DNA from 2 places in the Pseudarthrobacter sp. NIBRBAC000502771 genome. Region 2 is predicted to be linked to the other one. Evidence: riboswitches for the same ligand, from Rfam matches in the RefSeq annotation. Region 2 holds a riboswitch; the other holds the start of a gene.
The links. A riboswitch is a leader RNA that binds a small molecule or an ion and turns the genes downstream of it on or off. The one in region 2 is predicted to bind glycine.
Positions count from the first base shown of each region.

Region 1: linked by a shared signal. The riboswitch ahead of gcvP (aminomethyl-transferring glycine dehydrogenase) and the one ahead of cycA (D-serine/D-alanine/glycine transporter) in region 2 are both predicted to bind glycine.

Region 1 covers NZ_CP041187.1:199,218-207,718, forward strand. The annotation lists gene gcvT (glycine cleavage system aminomethyltransferase GcvT) at 1-924, opposite strand, end outside; gene gcvP (aminomethyl-transferring glycine dehydrogenase) at 937-3,795, opposite strand; glycine riboswitch at 3,988-4,085, opposite strand; gene NIBR502771_RS00925 (TetR/AcrR family transcriptional regulator) at 4,177-4,713, opposite strand; gene NIBR502771_RS00930 (MFS transporter) at 4,796-6,352, shown strand; gene NIBR502771_RS00935 (Dps family protein) at 6,440-6,919, opposite strand; gene NIBR502771_RS00940 (APC family permease) at 7,141-8,501, shown strand, end outside.
Region 2 covers NZ_CP041187.1:622,931-631,431, reverse strand. The annotation lists gene glyA (serine hydroxymethyltransferase) at 14-1,336, opposite strand; gene gcvH (glycine cleavage system protein GcvH) at 1,333-1,716, opposite strand; gene gcvT (glycine cleavage system aminomethyltransferase GcvT) at 1,763-2,875, opposite strand; gene gcvP (aminomethyl-transferring glycine dehydrogenase) at 2,886-5,738, opposite strand; glycine riboswitch at 5,892-5,991, opposite strand; glycine riboswitch at 6,302-6,399, shown strand; gene cycA (D-serine/D-alanine/glycine transporter) at 6,553-8,064, shown strand; gene purU (formyltetrahydrofolate deformylase) at 8,124-8,501, shown strand, end outside.

The DNA.
Region 1 (8,501 bases), 420 kb from region 2:
GCCTTTGAGGCCCACGAGGCGGCGGCCGGAGGTGCTGCCGGCGCCGGCTTCCTTCTTTGCTGCCAGCGCGGCCTTGCCAACGAAGTCGCCCTCCTTGGAGAGTGCGACGACGGGGCCCAGGCCGGCAGCGAACGGGTCACCCTGCAGCGACAGTTCGTTGCCGTACAGCGGCATCCCCGCTTCCAGGCGGAGGGAGTCGCGGGAGGCGAGGCCGGCGGGGGTCAGTTCCCCGTCGTCGGCGATGGCGGCCAGTGCCTGCCACAGTGCCGGGGCGTCATCGTTGGCCACGAAGATCTCGAACCCGTCCTCACCGGTGTACCCGGTGCGCGCGAGCAGGAGTTCCTTGCCGGCCCCGCCCACCAGGAACGGAACCTCCACGGCGGCGTAGTACTTCAGGTCCACCACCAGGGAGTGTTGTGCGGCCGGGACCAGGCGCAACAGGAGTTCCTGGGCCTTGGGGCCCTGCACCGCGATCAGCGATGTACGGGCCGAGGCGTCCTCCACCAGCACGTCAAACCCTGCGGCGCGTTCCTGAAGGGCTGCCGCCACCACTGCGGCGTTACCCGCGTTGGGCACCACCAGGAAGACGTCGGTGCCGTCTTCAGCGGCGGGACGGCGGTAGGTGATGAGGTCGTCGATGATGCCGCCGTCCTCGTTGCAGATCAGCGAGTACTTGGCCTTGCCCACGGCCATGGCGGAGATCTTTCCCACCAGGGCAAAGTCGAGGAAGGCGGCAGCCTGCCGCCCGGTGACCCAGACTTCGCCCATGTGGGAGAGATCGAACAGGCCCGCAGCTTTGCGGACGGCGTGGTGCTCGGCCAGTTCGGAGCTGTACTTGAGCGGCATCTGCCAGCCGCCGAAGTCGGTGAAGGAAGCGCCCAGCTTCTTGTGTTCGTCGTAAAGGGCGGTGTATTTCTCAGTCACGGTGCCGGTCCTTCAGTTTTCGAACTCTTCGAGCGGCGGGCAGGAGCAGATGAGGTTCCGGTCTCCGGCGGCGCCATCGATCCGGCCCACCGGCGGGAAGTACTTGTCCTGCTTGTGGTGGGCAGGGAACGCGGCCTGCTCGCGCGGGTAGGCACGGTCCCAGTCGGAGCTGACGACGGCGGCTGCCGTGTGGGGTGCGCGCCGCAAGGGTGAATCCGCCACGGCAAAGTCGCCATTGGCCACCTGGTCGATCTCCCTGCGGATGGTGATCATGGCCTCGATGAAGCGGTCGATCTCGGCCAGGTCCTCGGACTCGGTGGGCTCCACCATCAGGGTGCCCGCTACGGGGAACGAAAGGGTGGGGGCGTGGAAACCGAAGTCGATCAGCCGCTTGGCCACATCCTCGGCGGTGACGCCGGTCCTGGCTGTGAGTTCGCGCAGGTCCAGGATGCATTCATGCGCCACGAGGCCACCTTCGCCGGTGTAGAGGACCGGGAAGTAGTCGTTCAGCCTGGCAGCGACGTAGTTGGCCGCCAGCAGCGCGGACTTGGTGGCCTGAGTCAGGCCTTCCCCGCCCATGAGCTTCACGTAGGCCCAGGAGATCGGCAGCACACCCGCCGAACCGAACCGGGACGCCGAGATGGCTACCCCGTGGCCTTCCTCATGCGCTGCCTTGTTCGCGTCGCCGGGCATGAACGGTGCCAGGTGGGCCTTCGCCGCGACCGGCCCGACGCCGGGTCCCCCGCCGCCGTGCGGGATGCAGAAGGTCTTGTGCAGGTTCAGGTGGGACACATCCCCGCCGAACTTGCCCGGCTGGGCCAGGCCCACCAGGGCGTTCAGGTTGGCGCCGTCGACGTAGACCTGGCCACCGGCAGCATGGACGGCCTCGCAGATCTCGGTCACGTCCGCATCGTAGACGCCGTGGGTGGACGGGTAGGTGATCATGATCGCCGAGAGGACGTCCTTGTTCGCCTCGATCTTGGCCGTCAGGTCATCGTGATTGATGGTGCCGTCCGCGGCGGTGGCAACCACTACGACCTTCATGCCGGCCAGGACGGCGGAGGCAGCGTTGGTGCCATGGGCCGAGGCCGGGATCAGGCAGACGTTGCGCTGCTGCTCGCCGCGGGAGTGGTGGTACCCGCGGATAGCCAGCAGCCCGGCCAGTTCGCCCTGGGAGCCCGCGTTGGGCTGGATGGACACCTGGTCATACCCGGTGATCGTGGTCAGGTCCGCTTCCAGGTCCGCGATGAGTTCGCGCCAGCCTTCGGTCTGGGAGTCCGGGGCGAAGGGGTGGATGGAGGCAAACTCCGGCCAGGAGATGGCTTCCATCTCGGCGGTGGCGTTCAGCTTCATGGTGCACGAGCCCAGCGGGATCATGGTGCGGTCCAGCGCGAGGTCCCGGTCCGACAGCTTCCGGATGTAGCGCAGGAGCTGGGTTTCGGACCGGTACGTGTTGAAGACCGGGTGCTGCAGGTAGTCGGAGGAACGCTCCACGGCGGCCTCCAGCACAAAGCCCTGGCCCTCGCCGCGGATCCCGGCAACGGTGGCGCCAAAGACGTCGGCAACCTCGGCGACGATGGCCGGCGTCGTGGTTTCATCCAGGGAAATGCCCACGGTGTCGGCGTCGACGGGACGCAGGTTGATCCCGCGTGCTTCGGCGGCGGCGACAATCGCGGCAGCGCGTCCCGGGACCCGGACCGTCAGGGTGTCGAAAAAGCTCGTGTGCAGCACCTCCACACCGGCACCCGCCAGCGAGGCCGCCAGTGTTCGTGCATGGCCGTGGGCGGTTTCCGCGATCGCCTTCAGCCCGTCGGGGCCGTGGTAGACGGCGTACATGGAGGAGACGATGGCCAGGAGGGCCTGCGCGGTGCAGATGTTGGACGTGGCCTTTTCGCGGCGGATGTGCTGCTCGCGCGTCTGCAGCGCGAGGCGGTACGCGGGCATCCCTGCGTCGTCCTTGGACACGCCCACCAGGCGGCCGGGCATGGAACGCTCCAGGCCCTTGCGGACGGCCATGTAGGCGGCGTGCGGCCCGCCGAAGAACAGCGGCACCCCGAAACGCTGCGTGGAGCCGACGGCGATGTCGGCGCCCTGCTCGCCGGGAGGCGTTATCAGGGTCAGGGCCAGCAGGTCGGCGGCCACGGTAACCAGCGCACCGCGGTCCTTCGCCGCCGCAATGGTGGCGGACTGATCCCAGACCCGGCCTGAGGCGCCGGGCTGCTGGAGCACGATCCCGTTGATCGCACCTTCAGGGAGGCCCTTGGACAGGTCGGCAACCTCAACCTCGAAGCCGAGCGCCTCGGCGCGGCCCTTGACGATGGCAATGGTCTGCGGCAGCACGTCAATGTCCAGGACGGTCTTGCCGTCGTGGGCGTCTTTGGTCTTGTTGGCGCGGCGCATGAGCAGCACCGCTTCGGCCACGGCGGTGGCTTCATCCAGCAGGGAGGCGTTGGCGATGGGCAGGCCCACCAGGTCCTGGACCATGGTCTGGAAGTTCAGGAGTGCCTCAAGCCGGCCCTGGGAAATTTCGGGCTGGTACGGGGTGTAGGCGGTGTACCAGGCCGGGGCCTCGAGGATGTTCCGGCGGATCACGGCAGGGGTGATGGTGTCGTAGTAGCCCTGGCCAATCATCTGGACCGCGGTCTTGTTCTTGGCGGCCAGCCGGCGCAATTCAGCAAGCACCTCAACCTCACTGAGGGCATCCTGCAGGCGGAGGGCCGTGTCCTGGCGGATGACCTTGGGCACGGCGGTGTCCACCAGGGAATCGACCGTGCCGTAGCCCACGGCTTTGAGCATGGTGTCGGCGTCGTCCTGGCGGCGTGCGCCAATGTGGCGGTCTACGAAGGTGGTGGAGGTTGGGGTAACCGACACGAAGGAACTCCATTTATTCAGGCGGCGCAGGGTACGCCACAGCTATTCGGGTCCCTCCCCGCTCTGTATTGGACCTGAGAGTTTCCGCGTCGCCTGCCTGCGCAGGAACCGCTTGCACCGTCGGTGAGCACAACAGCCGTTCCGCTTCCCCCAAGGGAGGCCGGACAACTGCCTGCTGCTTTCCAGAGGTGCCTCGCCGCGGCGGTACAGGGGCCTGCGAGATTCCTGGGGAGGATTTGCTCCTACGGCGCCTGCCTGTACTTCCGGCAGAACTCTCCCGCCGCAGATCAAAGGCTATTCATTTGTTGGATCATGACGGCCGGTGACAGCCCTCACAACTCTCCATTGTCCTACGCCAGAAGCCCTCCGGCAAATGGAAAACTACCTGCGGAGCCGTTCCAACGCGGCCAGGAGTTCCTCCACGTCAGCGGCTGCTCCGCCTTCCGGCGCAGGGCCCACGGAAAGCATGGCATTGAAGTACAAACCGTCACCCATATACAGGACAGCCCTGGCCAGGCCGGGCCCCACATCCGCAGCAATCTCGTCCAGCCACCGCTGCTGGATGGCGGCGAACCGGCGGCGGGTCTCCTCATGCGCCACCTCGGCAAGCCGCGTGGCGGCCACAATGACCCGGTCCAGAGGAGTATCCGCCCAGACAGAGGAACGGATGAAATACGCGGCGGCACCTTCGCTGGCCGAAGCCATCGCGTCGGCATCCGCCTTGGCCAACCCCTCAAGGCGGTCCAGCAGCACGGCGATGAGCGCTTCCTTGTTGGGAAAGTGGTAGAGGAGGCCACCTTTGGACACCCCGGCCTTACGGGCTACGGCGTCGAGGGTTGCAGCGCGCTCCCCCACTTCGATCAGCAGGGACTCGAAGGCGTCAAGGACCGCATCACGGGCTACAGGCTTTCGGGGCATGCCTTCCATCATGCCCTCCACCGGCAGGGAAGAAGGAATGCTTCGGTTTCAAACTATACCGTCCAGACGGTACAGTTATTACATGACGATCTCCATTCGCCCGGCCTCCTTACAAAGGGACAGCTCCGCCATGCGGCCACCGTGGCGGGATTGGCTCGCGTTGGGGCTGCTGATGTTTCCCGTGCTGCTGGTGGCAGTGGACAATACCGCCCTGACCTTCGCCCTGCCCGCCATCGCCCGCGCCCTGGAACCGACGGGCCTGCAGCTGCTGTGGATCGTGGACGCCTATCCACTGGTCCTGGCAGGGCTGCTGGTATCAATGGGAAGCCTCGGCGACCGGATTGGGCGGCGGCGGCTGCTGGTCGTCGGCAGCCTGGGCTTCGCAGGGCTGTCCGCCGCCACGGCATTCGCGCCCACCCCGGAGTGGCTGATCGCCGGCCGCGCGGCGCTCGGGTTCTTCGGCGCCATGCTGATGCCGTCCACCTTGTCGCTGATCCGGAACATTTTCCCGGAGCCCAACCGCCGGCGGATGGCCATTGCCATCTGGGCTGCCGGATTCTCCGGCGGCGCCGCCCTGGGCCCCATCCTCGGTGGATGGCTGGTGGAGCACTTCTGGTGGGGTGCCGTGTTCCTGGTGGCCGTGCCACTCATGCTGCCCCTGCTGGCGCTGGGGCCGGCCTTCATTCCGGAGTCCAGGGATCCCGCGCCGGGAAGAGCGGACATTCCCAGCGTCCTGCTATCCATGCTGGTCATGGTGCCCGCCGTCTACGGCGTAAAGTCAGTAGCCACCGAAGGTCCGGGGCCGGCCGGGCTGGGAAGCATAGCCTTCGGCCTGGCCATGGGCATTGTGTTCGTGCGGCGCCAGCACCGGCTGGAGCACCCGCTGCTGGACATGTCACTATTCCGCAACAGGGTGTTCAGCATGGCCATCAGCGCCAACGTTTTGGCCCTGTTTTCCTTCAACGGGTTCATCCTTTTCCTTGCCCAGCACCTCCAACTCCTGGAGGGGATGACACCGTCGGCGGCGGGCATTGCCATGCTCCCGGCCCTGGCAGCCACAGTGACGGCAGGGCTGGTGGTGGTCCCGCTGGTCCGGAAGGTGCGTCCGGGGTACGTCGTGGCCGCGGGCCTGTCCTTCAGTGCCGTCGGCTACAGCATGGTGGCCTTCGGTAACGACGGCGGGGGCCCGCCCCTGCTGCTGGCAGCATTGCTGGTCCTGGCGCTGGGCGTAGGCACGGCGGAAACCATCTCGAACGACCTCATCCTCGGCTCGGCCCCGCCGGCGAAATCCGGCGCTGCGGCAGCGATTTCCGAGACGGGCTACGAGGTGGGATCGCTGCTGGGGACCGCGGTGCTGGGCTCCATCCTGACCGCGTCCTACCAGCAGAACCTCCGGCTGCCGGCGGGGCTGGAGGCCATGCTGCCCGGAACCTCGCTGCACAACGCCAGGGAAACGCTGGCCGGTGCGGTGGACGCAGCCAACCTGGTGCCGGCACCGCTCGCCGGAGCCCTCAAGGACGCTGCGGCGGCCGCCTTCGATTCCGGCGTGCACGTTACGGCGGCAATTGGGCTGGTCCTCATGGCGACGGCGGCAGTGCTCGCCGCCGTCGTCCTCCGGAAAGTGCCCAAAGCGGCTTAGCGGAACATCCGCAGTATTGCCCGGACAACAGCCAGGCGTCCGGCGCGGCGGGATCCGCCGGCGCCGGACGCCCGTGTGGACTGCCCGCTACTTGGAGTCGGCCGCGGTGACCTTGGCGGTGGGCTTCATGTTTTCCGCCTGCACCATCCAGGCGAACTGCTCCAGCCGGGCGATGAACTCGTGCAGGAGGTCCGCGGAGGTGGGGTCTTCCTCATCCACTTCGTCATGGACCTTGCGCATGGTGCCCACGGCCGCTTCCATGGCAGCGACGATCCGCTCGATGGCATCCGCGGTGCTGATCAGCCCTTCCGGGAACTGGGCCAGGCTGGTGGTCTCGGCAACGGTGGCGCTGCGGCCGTCGGGAAGCGCGTGCAGGGCGCGCATGCGCTCGGCGGTGTCGTCGGCGAACTGGCGGGCAGCGTCCACAATCTCGTCAAGCTGCAGGTGAAGGTCGCGGAAGTTGGTGCCCACGATGTTCCAGTGCGCCTGCTTGCCCTGAACGTGGAGCTCGATCAGGTCCGCCAGGACGGCCTGCAGGTTGTTGGTCAGTGTCGGTGAAGCTTTCATGCATCCTCCTCAATTGGTCCAGTACGGCAGACGCTACCAGCCCCGAACGGCGCGGCGGCAGGGCTAAAGGCAATTTCTCAGTGAGCTTACTAATTTCGGAAACCAGTCATAAACGAATGTGATTCATATTGCGTCTTGCATCACAGGCGGGGCACCCCCATACTAAATGAACGCCATTCATATAGTGACCTCCGTCTCACAGCCTTCCAGAAAGTGGTGCCATGACAGAGACAATCCGCACCAGTACTGCCAAACCCGGCCCGCACGCGCACGCGCCCTCCGCGGACGGCGTCAGCGCCAAGGGACTCAAGGGCGGCCAGCTCGGGCTCCTGGCCGTCGTCGTCCTGGGCATTTCCACCATTGCCCCCGCCTACACCCTCACCAGCGCACTGGGGCCCACCGTCAATGAAGCCGGCCTGCAGCTGCCCGTCATTTTCCTCATTGGGTTCATCCCCATGATCCTGGTCTCGCTCGCCTACCGGGAGCTCAACGCCGACTCCCCGGACAGCGGCACCACTTTCACCTGGGTGACCAAGGCATTCGGTCCGTGGATCGGCTGGATGGGCGGGTGGGGCCTGCTCGCCGCCAACATCATCGTGCTGTCCAACCTGGCCGGCGTCGCCGTCGACTTCTTCTACCTCTTCCTCTCCCAGCTCACCGGCTCCCCCGAACTGGCGGACCTCGCGGACAACAAGGCGTTGAACGTCATCACCTGCTTTGTCTTCGTGGCGCTGGCCGTCTGGGTCAGCTACCGCGGCCTGCACACCACCAAGCTGGTGCAATACAGCCTGGTGGGCTTCCAGCTGCTGGTGCTGGGCCTGTTCGTGGCCATGGCCTTCGCCAACTGGTCCACCTCGGAAACAGCAATCCCGTTCAGCTGGGACTGGTTCGACGTCACCAAGATCGAGACGTTCGGACAGATCGCCGCCGGCATCTCCCTCTCGATTTTCGTGTACTGGGGCTGGGATGTCTGCCTGACGGTCAACGAGGAAACAGCCAACGGCAAGAAGACCGCCGGCGTGGCCGGTACCTTGACCGCCGTCATCGTCCTTGCCATCTACCTGCTGGTCAGCATCGCCACCATGATGTTCGCCGGCGTCGGCGATACCGGGAACGGGCTGAACAACGCCGAGAACCACGAGAACATCTTCACGGCGCTGGCCTCCCCCATCATGGGCCCGTTCGCCATCCTGATGTCCCTGGCCGTGCTGTCCAGCTCCGCCGCGTCCCTGCAGTCAACCTTCATGTCGCCCTCGCGCAGCCTGCTGGCCATGGCACACTACGGCGCGCTGCCGGCACCCTTCAGCCGCATCAGCAGCAGGTTTTCCACGCCGGGCTTCGCCACCATCGCCGCCGGCGTCATGTCTGCTGGGTTCTACGCAGTCATGCATGTGGTCAGCGAGAACGTCCTGAACGACACCATCCTGGCCCTGGGCCTGATGATCTGCTTCTATTACGGCCTCACCGCCCTGGCCTGCACGTGGTACTTCCGCCACAGCCTGTTCAACAGCATGCGGCACTTCGTGCTGCGGCTGGTGTGCCCGGTGATGGGCGGCGTGGGGCTGTTCGTAGTATTCGTCCA
Region 2 (8,501 bases):
CGATCACGATCCCTTAGGACAGGGGTGCCACGCCCGGGTAGAGCGGGTGGGCTGCTGCGAGTGCTTCGACGCGGTGACGGAGCCCCGAAAGGTCCGCGTCGGCGTCGGCAATCAAGGCCTCGGCGATGATGTCGGCTACCTCGCGGAAGGCAGCCTCACCGAAGCCACGGGTGGCCAGGGCGGGGGTGCCGATGCGCAGGCCCGATGTCACCATCGGCGGACGCGGATCAAACGGGACCGCGTTGCGGTTGACCGTGATGTCGATCGCGGCGAGGCGGTCTTCCGCCTGCTGGCCGTCGAGTTCGCAGTTGCGCAGGTCCACCAGGACCAGGTGCACGTCCGTCCCGCCGGACACCACGCTGATGCCCTTTGCCGTGACGTCCGGCTGGACCAGGCGCTCGGCGAGGATGGATGCGCCGAGCAGGACGCGTTCCTGCCTCTCCTTGAACTCGGGGGACGCTGCGATCTTGAATGCCACGGCCTTGCCGGCAATGACGTGCTCCAGCGGGCCGCCCTGCTGGCCGGGGAAGACAGCCGAGTTGATCTTCTTGGCGATGTCGGCGTCGTTGGAGAGGATGATGCCGCCGCGCGGACCGGCGAGGGTCTTGTGCGTGGTGGACGTTACTACGTGGGCGTGCGGCACCGGTGACGGGTGCAGCCCTGCGGCCACCAGCCCGGCGAAGTGCGCCATGTCCACCATGAGGTAGGCGCCCACGGAGTCGGCGATCCGGCGGAACTCGGCAAAGTCCAGCTGGCGGGCATAGGCCGACCAGCCGGCAACGATGAGCTGCGGCTTCGTTTCCAGCGCCAGCCGTTCCACTTCTGCCATGTCGATCGTGTGGGTGTCTTCGCGGACCTGGTACGGGACCACGTTGTAGAGCTTGCCGGAAAAGTTGATCCGCATGCCGTGGGTCAGGTGGCCGCCGTGGGCCAGGTTCAGGCCCATGATGGTGTCGCCGGGCTTGATCAGCGCGTGCATCACCGAGGCGTTGGCCTGGGCGCCGGAGTGCGGCTGCACGTTGGCGAACCCGGCACCGAAGAGCGCCTTGACCCGGTCGATGGCGAGCTGCTCAGTGACGTCCACGTGCTCGCAGCCACCGTAGTAGCGCTTGCCCGGGTAGCCTTCGGCGTACTTGTTGGTCAGGACGGAGCCCTGCGCCTGCATCACGGCCACGGCGGTGTGGTTCTCCGAGGCGATCATTTCCAGGCCCTCACGCTGGCGGCCCAATTCGTCGTCGATCTTGGCGGCGATTTCGGGGTCCAACGCGGACAGGTCCGCGTTGAGGCTCGGGGAGACTACCTGCTCGAACACTGCGGTGTCAGCGGGGGCACTCACAGTTCGCCGCCGTTCGCTTCGGCGTATTCCTCTGCGGACAGCAGCGGGCCCTCTTCGGTGACGGTGACCTTGAAGAGCCAGCCGGCGCCGTACGGATCGTTGTTGATCACGGCAGGGTCGCTGACGACGTCGTCGTTGACTTCCGTGACCTCGCCCGTGACAGGGGAGTACAGGTCCGAGACGGACTTGGTGGACTCGATCTCGCCACAGGTCTCGCCGGCCGTCACGGTGGAGCCAACCTCGGGCAGGTCCACGTAGACGATGTCGCCCAGTGCTTCGGCGGCAACAGCGGACACGCCAACCACGGACGGACCGGAGCCGTCAGCGGCGATCCATTCGTGCTCGGCGGAATACTTCAGTTCGGCGGCAACTTTAGCCATGGTGTTTTTCCTTAAGTTTGGGGTTCAAGAGTGGGGAAGCGCGAAGCTACTTTTGGCGCTTGTAGAACGGCAGGGCGACAACCTCGAAGGGCTCGGCCTTGCCGCGCAGGTCCACGTCCAGTGCGGTGCCCAGCCCGGCGTGCTCGACGTCGACGTAGGCCAGTGCTACAGGGTAGCCCAGGGTGGGGCTGGGCTGGCCGGAGGTCACCTCGCCCACCACGTTGCCGTCCTTGAGGACCGGGTAGCCACCACGGCCCGCGCGCCGGCCGAGGCCCTTCAGGCCGACGAGCTTGCGCTTGGAGCCGGACTCCTTGGCTGCCTCGAGTGCGGCCCGTCCCACGAAGTCGCCTTCCTTGGACTTGAGCGCAACGACGGGGCCAAGGCCGGCGTCGAACGGTGAACGCTCCAGGGACAGCTCATTGCCATAGAGCGGCATGCCGGCCTCGAGGCGGAGTGAGTCGCGGGACGCAAGACCGCACGGGATGATGCCGAACTCTTCGCCGGCCTGGGCCACGGACTCCCACAGGGAAGCGGCGCCTTCATTGGGCAGGAAGAGCTCAAAGCCGTCTTCGCCGGTGTAGCCCGTCCGGGCCAGGATGACGTCCTGGCCGGCGATGGTCAGCTCGTTGAACGCGTAGTACTTCAGGCCGGTGACCAGGGCGTGCTGGGATTCATCCGTGAGCTTGAGCAGGATGGCCTCGGCGTTGCGTCCCTGGACTGCGACGAGGGAGGTGGCCGACGAAGCGTCCTCCACCTTGACGTCGAAGTTAACTGCCCGTTCCGCGAGGGCTGCCGCCACGGTGGGGGCGTTGCCGGCGTTGGGGACCACCAGGTATTTTTCGTCGCCGAAACGGTAGGTGATGAGGTCATCGATGATGCCGCCGTCCTCGTTGCAGATCAGCGAGTACTTGGCCTTGCCATCCGCGATGGCGGACAACTTGCCCACCAGGGCGTAATCCAGGAAGGCGCCGGCTTCGGGGCCGGTGACCCAGACTTCGCCCATGTGGGAGAGATCGAACAGGCCCGCAGCTTTGCGGACGGCGTGGTGCTCGGCCAGTTCGGAGCTGTACTTGAGCGGCATCTGCCAGCCGCCGAAGTCGGTGAAGGAAGCTCCCAGCTTCTTGTGCTCTTCGTAGAGAGCCGTGTAGTTCTCAGTCATTGGGGGATCCTTAGTTTTCGAACTCGGACAGCGGCGGGCAGGAGCAGATCAGGTTCCGGTCTCCACCGGCACCGTCGATCCGGCCCACCGGCGGGAAGTACTTGTCCTGCTTGAGGTGGTGGACGGGGAAGACAGCCTGTTCGCGGCTGTACTGACGGGTCCATTCGGAGTTCACGACGGCGGACGCGGTGTGGGGTGCGTTGCGCAGCGGGGAGTCCTGCACAGAGAAGTCGCCGTTGGCCACCTGGTCAATTTCCTTGCGGATGGTGATCATGGCCTCGATGAAGCGGTCGATCTCGGCCAGGTCCTCGGACTCGGTGGGCTCCACCATCAGCGTGCCGGCCACCGGGAACGCCAGGGTGGGGGCGTGGAAACCGTAGTCGATGAGGCGCTTGGCCACATCCTCCGCGGTGACACCGGTCCTGGCCGTGAGTTCGCGCAGGTCCAGGATGCATTCGTGCGCCACGAGGCCACCTTCGCCGGTGTAGAGGACCGGGAAGTAGTCGTTCAGGCGCACGGCGACGTAGTTCGCAGCGAGCAATGCTGCCTTGGTGGCCTGGGTCAGGCCTTCCCCGCCCATGAGCTTCACGTAGGCCCAGGAGATCGGAAGGACTCCGGCGGAGCCGAAGTTCGAGGCGCTGATTGCCACGCCGTGGCCTTCTTCATGCGCTGCCTTGTTCGCGTCGCCGGGCATAAACGGTGCCAGGTGGGCCTTCGCCGCGACCGGCCCGACGCCGGGTCCCCCGCCGCCGTGCGGGATGCAGAAGGTCTTGTGCAGGTTCAGGTGGGACACATCCCCGCCGAACTTGCCCGGCTGGGCCAGGCCCACCAGGGCGTTCAGGTTGGCGCCGTCAACGTAGACCTGGCCGCCGGCAGCATGGACGGCCTCGCAGATCTCAGTCACGTCCGCATCGTAGACGCCGTGGGTGGACGGGTAGGTGATCATGATGGCCGAGAGGACGTCTTTGTTCGCCTCGATCTTTGCGTACAGGTCCTCGTGGTCAATCGTTCCATCCGCAGCCGTGGCAACGACGACGACCTTCATGCCGGCCAGGACGGCGGAGGCGGCGTTGGTGCCGTGGGCCGAGGCCGGGATCAGGCAAACGTTGCGCTGGGTGTCGCCGTTCGCGCGGTGGTAGCCGCGGATGGCCAGCAGGCCGGCCAGCTCGCCCTGGGACCCGGCGTTGGGCTGGAGGGACACCTGGTCGTAGCCGGTGATTTCCGCCAAGTCGGCTTCCAGGCCACTGATCAGTTCACGCCAGCCTTCGGTCTGGGAGTCCGGGGCGAAGGGGTGGATGGAGGCGAACTCCGGCCAGGAGATGGCTTCCATCTCGGCGGTGGCGTTCAGCTTCATGGTGCACGAGCCCAGCGGGATCATGGTGCGGTCCAGCGCGAGGTCCCGGTCAGAGAGCTTGCGGATGTAGCGCAGCAGCTGGGTTTCGGACCGGTGGGTGTTGAACACCGGGTGCTGCATGTACTCGGAGGTGCGGAGCACCTCTGCGGGCAGTTCGAAGCCCTCGGCGTCCACCACGGGGCCGGCACCGAAGGCGACGGCGATCGCGGACAGGATTTCCGGCGTCGTGGTTTCATCCACGGACACGCCGATGGTGTCGGCATCAATATGCCGCAGGTTGATCCCGCGTGCTTCAGCAGCGGTGATGACCTTGGCGGCCTTGCCGGGAACGGAGACCGTGACTGTGTCGAAGAACGTCTCAGTGGCCAGTTCCCGGCCTGCGACCTTGAGGGTGGTGGCCAGGGCGCGGGCGTTGTTGTGGACGCGCTCGGCGATGGCCTTCAGTCCGTCCGGGCCGTGGTAGACGGCGTAGAAGGAGGACACGATGGCCAGCAGGGCCTGCGCGGTGCAGATGTTGGACGTGGCCTTTTCGCGGCGGATGTGCTGCTCGCGCGTCTGCAGCGCCAGGCGGTAGGCCGGGAGGCCGGCGTCGTCCTTGGACACGCCCACCAGGCGGCCGGGCATGGAACGCTCCAGGCCCTTGGCCACGGCCATGTAGGCGGCGTGCGGGCCGCCGAAGAACAGCGGCACCCCGAAACGCTGGGTGGAGCCGACGGCGATGTCGGCGCCCTGCTCGCCCGGAGGCGTGATCAGGGTCAGTGCCAGCAGGTCGGCGGCGACGGTAACCAGTGCACCGCGCTGCTTCGCCTCGGCGATCACGCCTGCGTGGTTGAAGACGCGGCCGGAGACGCCGGGTTGCTGGAGCACGATCCCGTTGATGGCACCTTCAGGGAGTCCCTTGGACAGGTCGGCAACCTCAACCTCGAAGCCGAGCGCCTCGGCGCGGCCTTTGACGATGGCGATGGTCTGGGGCAGGACGTCGGCGTCCAGGACGGTCTTGCCGTCGCGGGCGTCCTTGTTTTTGTTGGCGCGGCGCATCATCAGCACGGCCTCGGCCACGGCGGTGGCTTCGTCCAGCAGGGAGGCGTTGGCGATGGGCAGGCCCACCAGGTCCTGGACCATGGTCTGGAAGTTCAGGAGTGCCTCGAGCCGGCCCTGGGAAATTTCGGGCTGGTACGGGGTGTAGGCGGTGTACCAGGCCGGGGCCTCGAGGATGTTCCGGCGGATCACGGCAGGGGTGATGGTGTCGTAGTAGCCCTGGCCGATCATCTGGACCGCGGTCTTGTTCTTGGCGGCCAGCCGGCGCAATTCAGCAAGCACCTCAACCTCGCTGAGGGCGCCCTTGAGCGCGAGCGGCTTGGACTGGCGGATCGAATTGGGGACGGCGATGTCCACAAGGCCGTCAACGCTGTCGTAGCCAACGGCCTTGAGCATGGTGTCCACGTCAGCCTGGCGGCGTGCACCGATGTGCCGGTCCGCAAAGACAGACGGTTGGGATTGAATCGTCATGAGGAACTCCAGGATTGGCCGGCCACGGGTGGCTCGGCATGGATCGGGTCCCTCCCCGCTCTGTATTGGACCTGAGAGATTCCGCAAACCCAGCCAGGGCCTGCTTGCACCGTCGGTGAGTACTGCCGGAGCAGCACTGCTTTCCAGAGTCGCCTCGCCGTGACGGTACATGGGCCTGAGAGATTCCTGGGGAGGATTTGCTCCTACGGCGCCTGCCCGGTGATGGCCGGGAGAACTCTCCCGCCACAGCTCGAAAGGCTTATTGAAATGTGGGTGATTCGGCTCACAAGTTACAGGATGGCGGCACGGGGAGCAAATCGGTCCGTCATGAAGCACGCAGGCGGGACCGTTACGCAGATGCTGTCATGGCGGGCTTGACTTTTGTTCGTGACCGACGCCACACTGAACCCCGTGATCCGGCCGGGCAGCGGAACTGGCCCAAAGAACGCTGGGCGCTCCGTCGCCGGCTGTGATTGCCGGAGGCCCAAAAATGCGCCGTGCGGCTTGAAGTCCACAGCGGATGCACTCCGATAACTGAACACTGATTTACCAATCAACGCTTTTGACCTGCGGCGGGAGAGCCCTGCCGGTACGTTCAGCAGGCGCCGTAGGAGCAAACCCTCCCCAGGAAACTCTCAGGCCCACGTACCGCCGCGGTGAGGCAACTCTGGAAAGCAGCCAGGCCCTGTCCTGGCTCACCGACGGTGCAAGCACGCCATCCCGGCGAGTGGAAACTCTCAGGTCCAAGACAGAGCGGGGAGGAAATCCAATCTTTGCGACACCCCGGGTGCCGCTCGAACGATGGAGTTCCTCAATGACGACCCATTCCCCGACGTCCCCCGGCGGCGGAGCCCCGCACCTGGAGCGGCAGCTCAGCAACCGCCACATCCAACTGATCGCCATCGGCGGCGCAATCGGCACCGGCCTGTTCATGGGTTCCGGCAAGACTATCTCGGCAGCCGGCCCCTCGGTGATCTTCGTATACATGATCATCGGCTTCATGCTGTTCTTCGTCATGCGTGCCATGGGTGAACTGCTGCTCAGCAACCTCAACTACAAGTCCTTCAGCGATTTCGCCGCAGACCTGCTGGGCCCGTGGGCCGGCTTCTTTACGGGCTGGACCTACTGGTTCTGCTGGGTCATCACCGGCATCGCCGATGTCATCGCCATCGCCGGCTACTCCCGGGAACTGTGGCCCGGGGTGCCCCTGTGGATCCCCGGCCTGGCCACCGTAGCCATCCTTCTCCTGCTGAACCTCACCACCGTCAAGGCCTTTGGCGAAACCGAGTTCTGGTTCGCGCTCATCAAGATCATTGCCATTGCTGCGCTGATCATCGTTGGCCTGTTCATGATCTTCACCGGTTTCCAGTCCGACGCCGGCCCTGCCACCTTCACCAACCTGTGGAGCCACGGCGGATTCTTCCCGAACGAGTTCATGGGCTTCGTGGCGGGCTTCCAGATCGCCGTCTTCGCCTTCGTGGGAATCGAACTGGTGGGTACCACCGCCGCCGAGGCCAAGAACCCGGAGCGGAACCTGCCCAAGGCCATCAACTCCATCCCCATCCGCGTGCTCCTCTTCTACGTAGGCGCCCTCATCATCCTGATGGCAGTCACCCCCTGGACCGAGTTCAGGGCCGGCCACAGCCCCTTCATCGCCATGTTCTCGCTGGCAGGCCTGGGTGCCGCAGCCACCATCGTCAACCTCGTGGTGCTGAGCTCCGCGATGTCCTCCGCGAACTCCGGCATCTACTCGACCTCCCGCATGGTCTTCGGCCTTGCCCAGGAAGGCGACGCTCCCGACGTCTTTGGCAAACTGTCCCGGCGGAAGGTGCCCCAGAACGCACTGTTCCTCTCCTGCGTGCTGCTGCTGTCCGGCGTCGTCCTCATGTATGCGGGCCAGGACGTGGGCAAGGCCTTCGACATGGTTACCACCGTCTCAGCTGTCTGCTTCGTCTTTGTCTGGTCGATCATCCTGGCCAGCTACATCGCCTTCCGCCGCCGCCGGCCGCACCTGCATGAAGCATCGAAGTTCAAAATGCCCGGCGGTGTTGCCATGGTCTGGGTTGTCTTCGCCTTCTTCGCTTTCGTGATCTGGACCCTCACCACTCAGCCGGACACCCTGGTGGCCCTGCTGGTCACGCCGGTCTGGTTCGTCCTGCTGGGCGCCGCTTGGTTCGTCCTCCGCCGCCGGCCCGCACACCAGGCCCGATTCGCCACGTTCCAGGCTGAACTACAGGCAGACCAGGACTTCACTGACGCCGCATCCGGGAATGCCGTCCGTCCTGGTGCCGCCGCAGAAGCGGGGGAAGAGCGGGTCAAGCGGTGATCGGCACGGAAGCCCGCGTGTCGCAGGCCAGCACGGCCGAGGCCGGGCAGCGCCAGGCCGTGGCTCCGGAAACGGGCAAGGAATTCGTCCTGACATTCCATTGCCCGGATGCGCTCGGCATCGTCCAGGCGGTGGCGGCCTACCTGCTGGAGCAGGAATGCTACATCGTGGACATCAAGCAGTTCGGGGACCGCGCGAGCGGCAGGTTCTTCATGCGGATCCACGTCACCGCGCAGGTAGAGGTGGAACTCGACCGCCTCCGGGCCGGTTTTGAGCAGGTGGCCCGGGAGTGGCAGATGGACTGGCGCCTCGAACGCCACGGCCGCAAGCAGCCCATCCTGGTCATGGTGTCCAAATACGACCACTGCCTCAACGACCTCCTGTTCCGCGCCCGCAGCGGTGAGTTGCCCGTCCGGATTGCCGCCGTGGTGTCCAAC